DNA from 2 places in the Streptomyces sp. NPDC001493 genome. Region 1 is predicted to be linked to the other one. Evidence: predicted binding sites of a transcription regulator. Region 1 holds the regulator's gene; the other holds the start of a gene.

Region 1 (5,919 bases):
TGTACGCCAACGCCCAGGCCGATGGCGCGGCCGCCGGTGAGCCCGGTGCCGAGCAGGCCCGTCCGGCCGACGACGACGTCGTCGACGCCGAGATCGTGGACGACGAGAAGGACAGCAAGGGCGGTGCGGTGTGACGGAGGAGACCCCGGGCTTCGAGGAGAAGCCCGACGTCCCCTCCGGCGCCACCGACGACGACGCCGAGCCGAAGGCCGCCTCCGAGGAGGCGGCCCCGGCCGGGGACGCTGACCAGACCGCAGGTCTGACCGCACAGCTGGACCAGGTACGCACGGCGCTCACCGAGCGCACCGCGGACCTCCAGCGGCTTCAGGCCGAGTACCAGAACTACCGTCGCCGCGTCGAGCGGGACCGGGTCACGGTGAAGGAGATCGCCTCGGCGAACCTCCTGACCGAGCTCCTCCCCGTCCTCGACGACGTCGGCCGGGCCCGCGAGCACGGTGAGCTCGTCGGCGGCTTCAAGTCGGTGGCCGACTCCCTGGAGTCGATCGTCACCAAGCTGGGTCTCCAGCAGTTCGGCGAGGAGGGCGAGCCCTTCGACCCGACGATCCACGAAGCCCTGATGCACAGCTACGCGCCGGACGTCACGGAGACGACCTGCGTGGCGATCCTGCAGCCGGGGTACCGCTTCGGGGAGCGCACCATCCGCCCCGCGCGGGTGGCCGTCGCGGAGCCGCAGCCGGGCGCCACGCCCGCCGCGGCGAAGGAAGAGAAGGCAGACGACGAGGAGAGCGGTGGACCTACGGAGGTCTGACATCACGTCGGACCACCCGGTCGCACACCGACCGGCCGGACGGCCGGCCCCAGGGCCGGCCGTCAGGGCCTCGTCCAGGAACCGGCGTCGACCGGGGAGCGACAGCGCTCCCCGTGAGCCGGACATGTCGTACGCGAGAGGCCCACGGCCGATCGTCCGGAAGGAGGGACGTCGATGAGCACGAAGGACTTCGTCGAGAAGGACTACTACAAGGTCCTCGGCGTCCCGAAGGACGCCACCGACGCCGAGATCAAGAAGGCGTACCGGAAGCTCGCCCGCGAGTTCCACCCGGACGCCAACAAGAGCGACGCGAAGGCCGAGGAGCGCTTCAAGGAGATCTCCGAGGCGAACGACGTCCTCGGGGACGCCAAGCGGCGCAAGGAGTACGACGAGGCGCGCGCCCTCTTCGGCAACGGCGGGTTCCGGCCCGGTCCCGGTGCCGGGGGCGGTTTCCCCGGCGGCTTCGACCTGGGCGACCTCTTCGGGGGTGCCCAGGGCGGTGCGGGCCAGGGCGGCGGCGGATTCGGCGGCGGGGGCGGGCTCGGCGACGTGTTCGGCGGGCTGTTCAACCGCGGCGGCGCCGCCGGTACCCGGGTGCAGCCGCGCCGGGGCCAGGACATCGAGACCGAGGTGACGCTCAGCTTCACCGAGGCCGTCGACGGGGCCACGGTCCCGCTGCGGATGTCCAGCCAGGCACCCTGCAAGGCGTGTTCCGGCACCGGTGACAAGAACGGCACCCCGCGGGTCTGCCCGACCTGCGTCGGTACGGGGCAGGTCTCGCGCGGCAGCGGTGGCGGGTTCTCGCTCACCGACCCGTGCGTGGACTGCAAGGGCCGCGGCCTGATCGCCGAGAACCCCTGTGAGGTCTGCAAGGGCAGCGGTCGCGCCAAGTCCGCCCGCACCATGCAGGTCCGCATCCCGGCGGGCGTCTCCGACGGGCAGCGCATCCGGCTGCGCGGCAAGGGCGGCCAGGGCGAGCGCGGCGGTCCGGCCGGCGACCTCTACGTCGCCGTCCACGTCGACGCGCACCCGGTCTTCGGCCGCAAGGGCGACAACCTCACCGTCACCGTGCCCGTCACCTTCCCGGAGGCGGCGCTCGGCGGCGAGGTGAAGGTGCCCACGCTGGGTGGCCCTCCGGTCACCCTCAAGATCCCCGCCGGTACCCCGAACGGACGTACGATGCGCGCCCGTGGCAAGGGCGCCGTGCGCAAGGACGGCACCCGGGGCGACCTGCTCGTCACCGTGGAGGTCGCGGTCCCCACCGAGCTGGGCGACGAAGCCAGGGAAGCGCTGGAGGCCTACCGCAAGGCGACCGCGATCGAGGACCCGCGGGCCGACCTGTTCCAGGCCGCGAAGGGAGCTTGAGATGGACGGCCGCCGACGTAACCCGTACGAACTGACCGACGAGACCCCGGTGTACGTGATCTCGATCGCGGCCCAGCTCTCGGGCCTGCACCCGCAGACGCTCCGTCAGTACGACCGCCTCGGCCTGGTCTCCCCGGACCGCACGGCCGGCCGCGGACGGCGTTACTCGGCCCGTGACATCGAACTGCTGCGCACCGTCCAGCAGTTGTCCCAGGACGAGGGCATCAACCTGGCCGGCATCAAGCGCATCATCGAGCTGGAGAACCAGGTCGCCGCGCTCCAGCAGCGCGTCGCCGAGCTGGCCGACGCGGTGGACGGGGCGGCGGTCGCCATGCGGCAGGCCGAGGCCCAGGTGCACGCCTCGTACCGGCGCGACCTCGTGCCGTACCAGGACGTGCAGCAGACCAGTGCGCTGGTCGTCTGGCGGCCCAAGCGGCCGAAGGACTGACGCCGGACGGGCGCGTGCCGCCCGTCCCGCGCGTGGGGCCCGCCTTCCGGTGATTCCGGAGGGCGGGCCCTTCGTCGTGCGGGGGTGCGGGCCCTTCCGTCGTGCGGGGGTGCCGCGGTGCGGTGCCGGCTGTCAGTCGTCCTCGTTGAGGATGCCCGACTGGGCGATCAGGAAGCCGAGTTGGGCGCGGCTGCTGCTGCCGAGGGTGGCGGCGAGCTTGGCGATGTGCGCGCGGCAGGTGCGTACGTTCATCCCGAGCCGGCGCGCGATCGAGTCGTCCACGTGCCCCTCGACGAGGAGGTGGGCGATGGACCGCTGGACGGCGCTGATGCCGTCCGGCGTGGGCTCGTACCGAACCTCCTCCAGCAGCGGGGTGGCGCGGGTCCAGAACTTCTCGAAGACCGACGCGAGATAGGCGACCAGCCCCGGGTGTCGGAGCTCCAGGGCGACTTGACGGTCGTCCTGGGCAGGGATGAAGGCGACGGTGCGGTCGAAGATGATGAGCCGCTCGATGAGCTCCTCGGACGTCCTGATCTCCACGTTCACGTCGGCGATGCGTTCCGCGTAGGCCAGGGTGCTGGGGCTGTAGCGGACCGTGTGCTGGTACAGCGTCCGCATCCGGATGCCGCGGTCCACGACGGAGAGGCCGCGCTCCAGCGCCTTGCCCAGCCGGTCCTCGTTCCGGCCGCCGCCGGGCTGGATGGTGAGGACCTCGGTGCGGCACTCCGCGGTGGCGATGTCCAGTGCGCCGTTGATACGGTTCACGCCCTCCAGCACGGTGATGGCGTGGGTGGCGGGCGGCCCCTGGGCGCTGATCTCCATGAACGGCTGGAAGGACTGGGTGAGCCGGACCGAGTGCCGTCTGCGCTCCTGAATCTCGCGCTCCAGGGGGTTCACGTGCTGCGCGAGCGCGGTGGACGGCGGTACGGGCCGCAGCCAGTCCGGGTCGTCGGGATCGGCGTGCAACAGGGCGAACTCCATGAGACACGGTGCGGGTTCGACCTCGTCGCGCGCGATGCGTCCGGAGCGCAGTGCGCCCGAATAGAGACGCTTTCCGTCCTCACACAGTTCGGTGATCCCGTGAGGATGTGTCGTTTTTGTGTTACTTGTGATCATTTCTCCACCCCCCAGGTTCCTGAACATGCAAGAACATGATGCATCGACTCTGTGGTGTTCACAGGGTCGCGTGAGACATCGTCTTAGGAGCGGGGGAGATGAATCCACAAGTGAGGACGAAGCCGATTATGGATAAGCGAATGCTTCGCTCGGTGCTTGCCGCCTCGTTCGTCGCGGCCTTGGGTTTTGGGCTGGTGGGCGCGGGCGACATCGGCTGGGACGGTGAGGCGGCTGCTGTCCCGGGGGACATTGGCTGGGACAACACGGCTCAGAAGACGCCCGGTGACATCGGCTGGGACTCGCTGAACTCGGTTCAGGGCGACATCGGCTGGGACTCGCTGGCCAAGGCTCAGGGTGACATCGGCTGGGACTCGTTGAACAAGGTCCAGGGTGACATCGGCTGGGACTCGCTGGCTGCCGTCCAGGCGGACATCGGCTGGCCCGTGCCGGGCAAGGGCCAGGGTGACATCGGCTGGGACTCGTTGAACAAGGTCCAGGGCGACATCGGTTGGGACTCGCTCGCCGCGGTCCAGGCCGACATCGGCTGGGACTCGTTGAACAAGGTCCAGGGTGACATCGGCTGGGACTCGCTTCCGGCCTCCGCAGACGCATGACCACCCCGCCGGACGACCGGATCTTCCGGCGCGAGATGGCTTCGGCCTATCGCTCGGGGTGGCACTTCGTCGACCTGCTCACCGCTCTGCCGGGCCCGGGTGACTCGTTGATGGTCACCCTGCTCGGTGAACCTGTGGTCGTCGTGATGGAGGAGGGCGAAGAGATCAGCGCCTACCGCTGTCTGCGCAGGCCACGTGGCGCCCCACAGCCCGTCCGCTGCGCGGTCCGGTACGGCATGATCTTCGTCAATCTGGACCAGCGCGACCATGAACTGTTCGACCCCGAGACCATTTCCGCCACCCCCCGAAGCGCTTGAGCGATTCCCCCGAAGTACAGCATCGCTCAAGTGCTGTCCCCCACACAGCGGCGCCACCGTGACCTGACACGGTGGCGCCGTTGTGCTTGCCCCGGGACATTTCGCCGGCCCCGTCCTGGGCCCGCCTTTCCCGTCCGACGCTCATGGTCAGGCGCGGCCCAGTGCCCGGTCCAGGGCGATCTCGATGACCACGCGGGTCGGGTTGACCCTCGGTTCGCGCCCGTACCGCTCGGTGTGGCGGCGTTCGGCGTCCTCGACGACCTCCCGCTCCGTACGGATCGTCGCGCGGCCCTCCAGCGTGGCCCAGCGCGCGCGGTGCATCTGGCAGACCGCGACCCGCGCCCCCTCGGGCCCCGCCGCCCGGATGTGGGCGACCTTGCGGCTGCCGCCGTCGGTGATGATGCGGGCCAGTCCCGCCCCGGGGTCGTACGTCACGCAGACGGGCACCACGTGCGGGGTGCCGTCCGGGCGCAGGGTGGTCAGGGTGCAGAGGTGGTACTCGCGCCAGAAGGCGAGGTACTCGGGGCTGGGGTTGCGCACGTCGACGGCCATGTCCGAAGCGTATGAGCCGCCCCGCGGCGCGCTTCTGGCGCCCTCGCCGGGCCCGGTTCGCTCGAATCCCAGCCTTGAGTGGAATAGACTCAACTTTGTGCACGTTGGTCGAAGCATGGGCCAGGTGGACAGCCTGGGTAAGACGCGATCGTTGAGGAGGAGACAGCGCACGTGGACGCCGAGCTGACGAACAAGAGCAGGGACGCCCTCACCGCGGCCACCAGCAGGGCCGTGAAGGACGGACACCCCGATCTCACCCCCGCACACCTGCTGCTCGCGCTGCTCGCGGGTGAGGACAACGAGAACATCATCGATCTGCTGGCCGCCGTGGAGGCCGACCAGGCCGCCGTACGCACGGAGACCGAGCGGCTGCTCGGCGCGCTGCCCAGCGTCACCGGTTCCACCGTGGCACCGCCGCAGCCCAACCGCGAGCTGCTCGCCGTCGTCGAGGACGCCGCGCGCCGCGCCAAGGACCTCGGTGACGAGTACGTCTCCACCGAGCACCTGCTGATCGCGGTGGCGGAGAAGGGTGGCCGGGCCGGTGAGATCCTCGGAGCTCAGGGGGCCAGTGCGAAGAAGCTGCTGGCCGCGTTCGAGAAGAGCAGGGGAGGGCGACGGGTGACCACACCCGACCCGGAGGGTCAGTACAAGGCCCTGGAGAAGTTCGGTACGGACTTCACGGCCGCGGCCCGTGAGGGCAAGCTCGACCCGGTCATCGGCCGGGACCAGGAGATCCGC
Region 2 (5,919 bases), on a different contig from region 1:
CCGCTCTGGTGGCCGCACTCGCCCTCACCCTGGGCGGCTGCTCCATGGCCACCACCGCCCCCGCCACGGCGCGCGACGAGGCTGCCGCCGACGCGAAGGGCGAACCCGGGCCGGTGGACTGCCGCGTGGCGAAGTGCATCGCGCTGACCTTCGACGCGGGACCCGGCAAGGACACCCCGCACCTGCTGGACGTACTCAAGGAGAAGAAGGTGCACGCGACCTTCTTCCTGCTGGGCAAGAACCACGTCCTCAAGCACCCCGACACCGTGCGGCGGATCGCGGACGAGGGGCACGAGGTGGCCAACCACACCTGGTCGCACGAGATCCTGACGGACAAGAAGCCGGACGAGATACGGGCCGAGCTGGAGAAGACCCAGGACGCCATAGCGGAGATCACCGGGAAGAAGCCCCGGCTGATGCGTCCGCCCCAGGGCCGTACCGACGACACCGTCTCGGAGATCAGCAAAGACCTGGGACTCTCCCAGATCCTGTGGAGCGCGACCGCCAAGGACTACTCGACCACCGACTCGGCGCTGATCGAGAAACGCATCCTGGACCAGGCGAGCCGGGACGGCATCATCCTGCTCCACGACATATACAAGGGGTCCGTGCCCGCCGTGCCGGGCATCATCGACGCCCTGCGGGAACGCGGCTACACCTTCGTGACCGTCCCCGAGCTGATGGCCCCCGCCGAGCCCGAACCGGGCACCATCTACCGCCCCTGACCCTGCTCCCGGCTCCCGGCTCCCGGCTCCCGGCTCCCGGGGCGCGATCTCCCCCGACCAGGGACGCACACCCCGGCAGCGCACGGGAGCGGCCCGCCTCCCCGGGGTCTCCGGGGCGACGGGCCGCCCGTACCGGTCGCGCGCGCGACGGCACGTCCGTCACGCCGTGCCGCTCACGCCGCGGCCGGAACCTTCTCCTCCGCGCCCGCGGTGGCCGGGGCGAGGGCGATCTCCAGCACCTGGCGGACGTCGGTCACCGGGTGCACCTCCAGCTTCTCCAGGACCTCGGCCGGGACGTCGTCCAGGTCGGCCTCGTTCCGCTTGGGGATCACCACGGTGGTGATCCCGGCCCGGTGCGCCGCCAGCAGCTTCTGCTTCAGGCCGCCGATCGGCAGGACCCGCCCGGTCAGCGAGACCTCACCGGTCATCGCCACGTCCGTACGGACCAGCCGCCCGGAGAGCAGCGAGGCCAGCGCCGTGGTCATGGTGATGCCGGCGCTCGGGCCGTCCTTCGGGACCGCGCCCGCCGGGAAGTGGATGTGGGTGCCCCGGTCCTTGAGATCGGCGACCGGCAGCTCCAGCTCCGCGCCGTGCGACCGCAGGAAGCTCAGCGCGATCTGCGCGGACTCCTTCATCACGTCGCCGAGCTGACCGGTCAGGGTCAGTCCGGACGCCCCGGTCTCCGGGTCGGCCAGCGAGGCTTCGACGAAGAGCACGTCGCCGCCCGCACCGGTCACCGCGAGGCCGGTCGCCACACCGGGCACGGCCGTCCGCCGCTCGGCCGGGTCCTGCGCGGACTCGGGCACGTGGTGCGGCCGTCCGATCAGCCCGCGCAGATCGGCGTCGGTGACCGTGAACGGCAGCTCCCGGTCGCCCAGTTCGTGCTGGGCCGCGACCTTCCGCAGCAGCCGGGCGACGGCCCGCTCCAGGTTCCGTACGCCCGCCTCACGGGTGTACTCGCCGGCCAGCTTGCGCAGCGCCGACTCCTCCAGCGCGACCTCGTCCTTCTCCAGACCGGCCCGCTCCAGCTGGCGCGGGAGCAGGTGGTCGCGGGCGATGACGACCTTCTCGTCCTCGGTGTACCCGTCGAGCCGGACCAGCTCCATGCGGTCGAGCAGCGCCTCCGGGATGGCCTCCAGGACGTTGGCGGTGGCGAGGAAGACCACGTCGCTGAGGTCGAGCTCGACCTCCAGGTAGTGGTCGCGGAAGGTGTGGTTCTGCGCCGGGTCCAGCACTTCGAGCAGGGCGGCGGCCGGGTCGCCGCGGAAGTCGGAGCCGACCTTGTCGATCTCGTCGAGCAGCACGACCGGGTTCAGCGAACCGGCCTCCTTGATCGCCCGGACGATGCGTCCCGGCAGCGCCCCGACGTACGTACGCCGGTGGCCCCGGATCTCCGCCTCGTCCCGGACACCGCCGAGCGCCACCCGGACGAACTTCCGCCCCATGGCGTGCGCGACGGACTCACCGAGCGAGGTCTTGCCGACCCCGGGAGGGCCGACGAGCGCCAGCACCGCACCGCCGCGCCGCCCGCCGACGACGCCGAGGCCCCGGTCGGCCCGGCGCTTGCGGACCGCGAGGTACTCGGTGATGCGCTCCTTCACGTCGTCGAGACCCGCGTGCTCGGCGTCGAGGGTCGCCCGCGCGCCCCGGATGTCGTACGCGTCCTCGGTCCGCTCGTTCCACGGAAGCTCCAGGACGGTGTCCAGCCAGGTCCGGATCCAGGCCCCTTCGGGGCTCTGGTCCGAGGAGCGCTCCAGCTTCTCGACCTCCTTGAGCGCGGCCTCGCGGACGTGCCCGGGCAGATCGGCGGCCTCGACGCGGGCGCGGTAGTCGTCGGACTCGTCCCCCGGGTCCCCGTTGAGCTCCGACAGCTCCTTGCGTACGGCGTCGAGCTGGCGCCGCAGCAGGAACTCGCGCTGCTGCTTGTCGACGCCCTCCTGGACGTCCTTGGCGATGGACTCGGCCACGTCCTGCTCGGCGAGGTGCTCACCGAGCCACTGCACGGCGAGCTTCAGCCGGGCGACCGGGTCCGTCGTCTCCAGCAGCTCCACCTTCTGCGCGGTGGTCAGGAAGGGGGAGTAACCGGAGTTGTCGGCGAGCGCGGAGACACCGTCGATCTGCTGCACCCGGTCGACGACCTGCCAGGCCCCCCGCTTCTTCAGCCAGCTGGTGGCGAGCGCCTTGTACTCCTTGACCAGCTCGGCGACGGCACCCGGCAGCGGGTCGGGCACCTGCTCGTCGATCCGGGTCGCCTCGACCCAGAGGGCCCGCCCGGGACCGGTCGTACCGGTGCCGATCCGTACCCGCGAGCGCGCCCGCACGATCGCCCCGGGGTCCCCGTCGGAGAGCCGCCCGATCTGCTCGACCGTACCGAGGACGCCGGTCCCCGTGTATCTGCCGTCGATGCGCGGCACCAGCAGCACCTCGGGCTTGCCCTCGGCGGCGGCGGCCTGCGCGGCCTCGACGGCGGCACGCGCCTCGCTGTCGGAAAGATCGAGCGGAACCACCATGCCGGGCAGCACGACTTCGTCGTCGAGCGGCAGCACAGGCAGGTCGAACGGGGTGGACGCCTTGGTGTCGGTAGCCATGATCTTCCCTTCGGCAGTCAAGTTGAGCTATGCACGCTCAATGCTTGTGAGCCGAGGAATGTTCCCCGAGGGATGTTCGCTCTGAGCGATCGGGGTGTGACCGGCCCACGAGGCGGGTTCCGCGCGTTCCGGACCCACGCCTCGCGCACCCTCCGCCCGGACCTGTCCGCGCGGACCCGCCCACCCGGGCCCGCCCACCCGGAGCCGACGGCCCGGAGCCGACGGCCCGATGTCAGTGGCGCCTGTCACGATGGCCGGGCACCGCAACGATCGGGCGGAAGGCGCGGGCGCCCGGGACGCCGCCCCCCGCCACAACAGCACCGCGTCGGTCCAACTTCCCGTCCCCGTCCGGAAGGTCCGCATGAGCTGGGACGTCCTTCTCCTCCGCCTGCCCGACAGCATCACCTCGGTGCGGGACCTGCCCGACGACTACGTTTCGCCACCGCTCGGCCGGCCGCCCGAAGTACTGGCAGCCGTGAGCCGGGCCGCCCCCGGAACCGACTTCTCGGACCCCACCTGGGGCACACTCCTCGGGCCCACCTGGTCCATCGAACTGGGCATCGGCGGCGACGACCCCGTGGACTCGGTCATGCTGCACATCCGCGGCTCCGGCGACGACGTGCTGACACCCGTCCTCCGCCTCGCGGACGCCCTCGGCTGCAAGGCGGTGGACTGCTCCACGGGGGACCTGATCTCTCCGCGGGAACTCTCCGGCCGGCACGACTTCCAGGAGTTCCGCGACCGCGTGATCGGGCGGTGACCACCCGCCCCTCCGGAAGAGCTGTGCCCTCCGCGGGGATATTTCTGTGCCCGCGGGAATAGTTTTGAGCACACCGCGCACGAAGTATTCCGGCCGGGCGGCCGGAGCGGAATTGACACCCAGCCTGCCCACCGTCGCCGCGTGCTATCGTCGAACCCAGTTGCCGTGGCCCTGGAATTCTGAGCACCCTCGTCGACTTTTCCGACAGCAGGGCGCCTTTCGCGTTTTCAGTCCTTTTCGGACGACGTACCCCAGCGGCGACCCGGCATCCACGCACTTCGGTTTCCGGCGTTATGCCCCAAGGAGATATGACATGGCGTCCGGCACCGTGAAGTGGTTCAACGCGGCCAAGGGTTTCGGCTTCATCGAGCAGGAGGGCGGCGGCCCGGACGTGTTCGCCCACTTCTCGGACATCGCCGCCGAGGGCTTCCGCGAGCTGCTCGAGGGACAGCAGGTCACCTTCGACATCGCACCGACCCGGAAGGGCCCGACGGCGGAGAACATCGTTCCCGCCCGACCGTGATGCGCCCGTTTTCCATCCCCGCGGGGCACCGCCGTTTCACCTCCACAGTCGATTCACCGCAGACCTGATCCGATTTCGCATTCCGTTCGGCGCATTCTCGGCATTCCCGCAGCGGATTTCGCCCCGCAGCGGGAATTCCTTGATCGGCGCCGCATCGAGGAAGGTTCCTCTTGGGCCCCGTACATACGGACAGACTCTTCTCCCGCAATCGTCCCGCCAGCACCGCCCATCTTTTCGATGACGACGCCCGGGAACCGCAGGTCGGCGACGACATGACCGTCGAGGTCGCGCTGTCGGTCATGGCCAGTGCCCGCGTCGATCACCTGCTCGTCTGCGACAACGACGGGCTGCGCACCGGGCTCGTCACCCTGGCCGTGCTCGGCGCCGTCCGGGACGGAACCTCGTACACGGACCGGATCCAGTTGCGCGACCTTCTCGCCGACGACCGGGACGGCGCTCCGGCCTTGGCCCACTGAACCGACCCGCTCAGCACGACAGCAACCACCCCTTCTCTTCTCTCTGTGAGGCATCATGCGCTGCGTCATCGCCCGCTTCCCGTTCGAGCTCACCAAGAGCGGAGTCCTGGAAGCCATGAAGGGCATCAAGCCGGAGCCGGCCGTCGGCGAGTGCGTGATCGTGGGCCGCCGCACCTACCCCGTGAAGCAGGTCGGCCAGGTCATCACCCGGCAGGACCGCCGGGACTTCAGCGCCGGTGAGGTCCTGCGGGCCATGGCCCAGCTCGGCTTCACCTGCCCCGCCGTTCCTCGCGCGGCCACACCCGCGACCGACGCCCTCCAGCACGCGTCCGAGCTGCTCGGCGCTCCCGCAGCCGCCTGAGCCGGGACGAACACCGGCCCTGTCAGAAGTGTGTGGCGATCCCGAAGGCGCGGCGCAGCAGGGCCATGTCGTGCAGGTCGCGCGGAGTGGGTTCGTACCCCCGGTGGAAGTAGGCCTGCTGCTCGGCCGAGAGGCACGGGACGGGCGTGCCCCCGATGGTGCCCGTCACGAAACCGGTGGCGGGGTACCGGAAGGGGCGGTCCGGTTCGGGCGACGCCTGTACGGCGGAGCCGTCGGCGGCGAAGACCAGCGGGTGGAGGTCCAGCTCCCGGCCCGGCGAGGACGACCGGTCCGGCGAAGAAGACGACCGGCCCGACGGGGACGGCGGCCTGTGCGACGGGGACGACCGGCCCGACGGGGACGACCCGTCACCCGAGGACGTGAGGACGAACCGTACGGGGCGCTGGTCGAGGGTCTCCGTGTAGCCGGCGCCCGCAAGTACGGCCAGCACGGCGGGCTCCTGGTCCCGACGGTGCATCAGGTCGA

What was found. Region 1 encodes HspR, which represses chaperone genes until heat shock. Its sites were predicted from a motif close to TTGAGNNNNNNNNNCTCAA; they were not measured.
Region 2: lon (endopeptidase La) is a predicted target of HspR. The motif match lies at 3,336-3,354, and genes of this name have one in related genera.

Annotation. Positions count from the first base shown of each region.
Region 1 is NZ_JBSFHV010000002.1:190,958-196,876, reverse strand. Features, by position in the region: gene dnaK (molecular chaperone DnaK) at 1-134, shown strand, start outside; gene grpE (nucleotide exchange factor GrpE) at 131-769, shown strand; gene dnaJ (molecular chaperone DnaJ) at 944-2,134, shown strand; gene ACWCWD_RS03410 (heat shock protein transcriptional repressor HspR) at 2,136-2,582, shown strand; gene ACWCWD_RS03405 (helix-turn-helix transcriptional regulator) at 2,715-3,698, opposite strand; gene ACWCWD_RS03400 (hypothetical protein) at 3,839-4,312, shown strand; gene ACWCWD_RS03395 ((2Fe-2S)-binding protein) at 4,309-4,629, shown strand; gene ACWCWD_RS03390 (pyridoxamine 5'-phosphate oxidase family protein) at 4,777-5,181, opposite strand; gene clpB (ATP-dependent chaperone ClpB) at 5,353-5,919, shown strand, end outside.
Region 2 is NZ_JBSFHV010000005.1:208,010-213,928, reverse strand. Features, by position in the region: gene ACWCWD_RS10465 (polysaccharide deacetylase family protein) at 45-725, shown strand; gene lon (endopeptidase La) at 899-3,313, opposite strand; gene ACWCWD_RS10455 (hypothetical protein) at 3,543-4,073, shown strand; gene ACWCWD_RS10450 (cold-shock protein) at 4,387-4,596, shown strand; partial or broken gene ACWCWD_RS10445 (CBS domain-containing protein) at 4,869-5,039, shown strand; gene ACWCWD_RS10440 (SCO5918 family protein) at 5,128-5,433, shown strand; gene ACWCWD_RS10435 (nucleotidyltransferase domain-containing protein) at 5,456-5,919, opposite strand, start outside.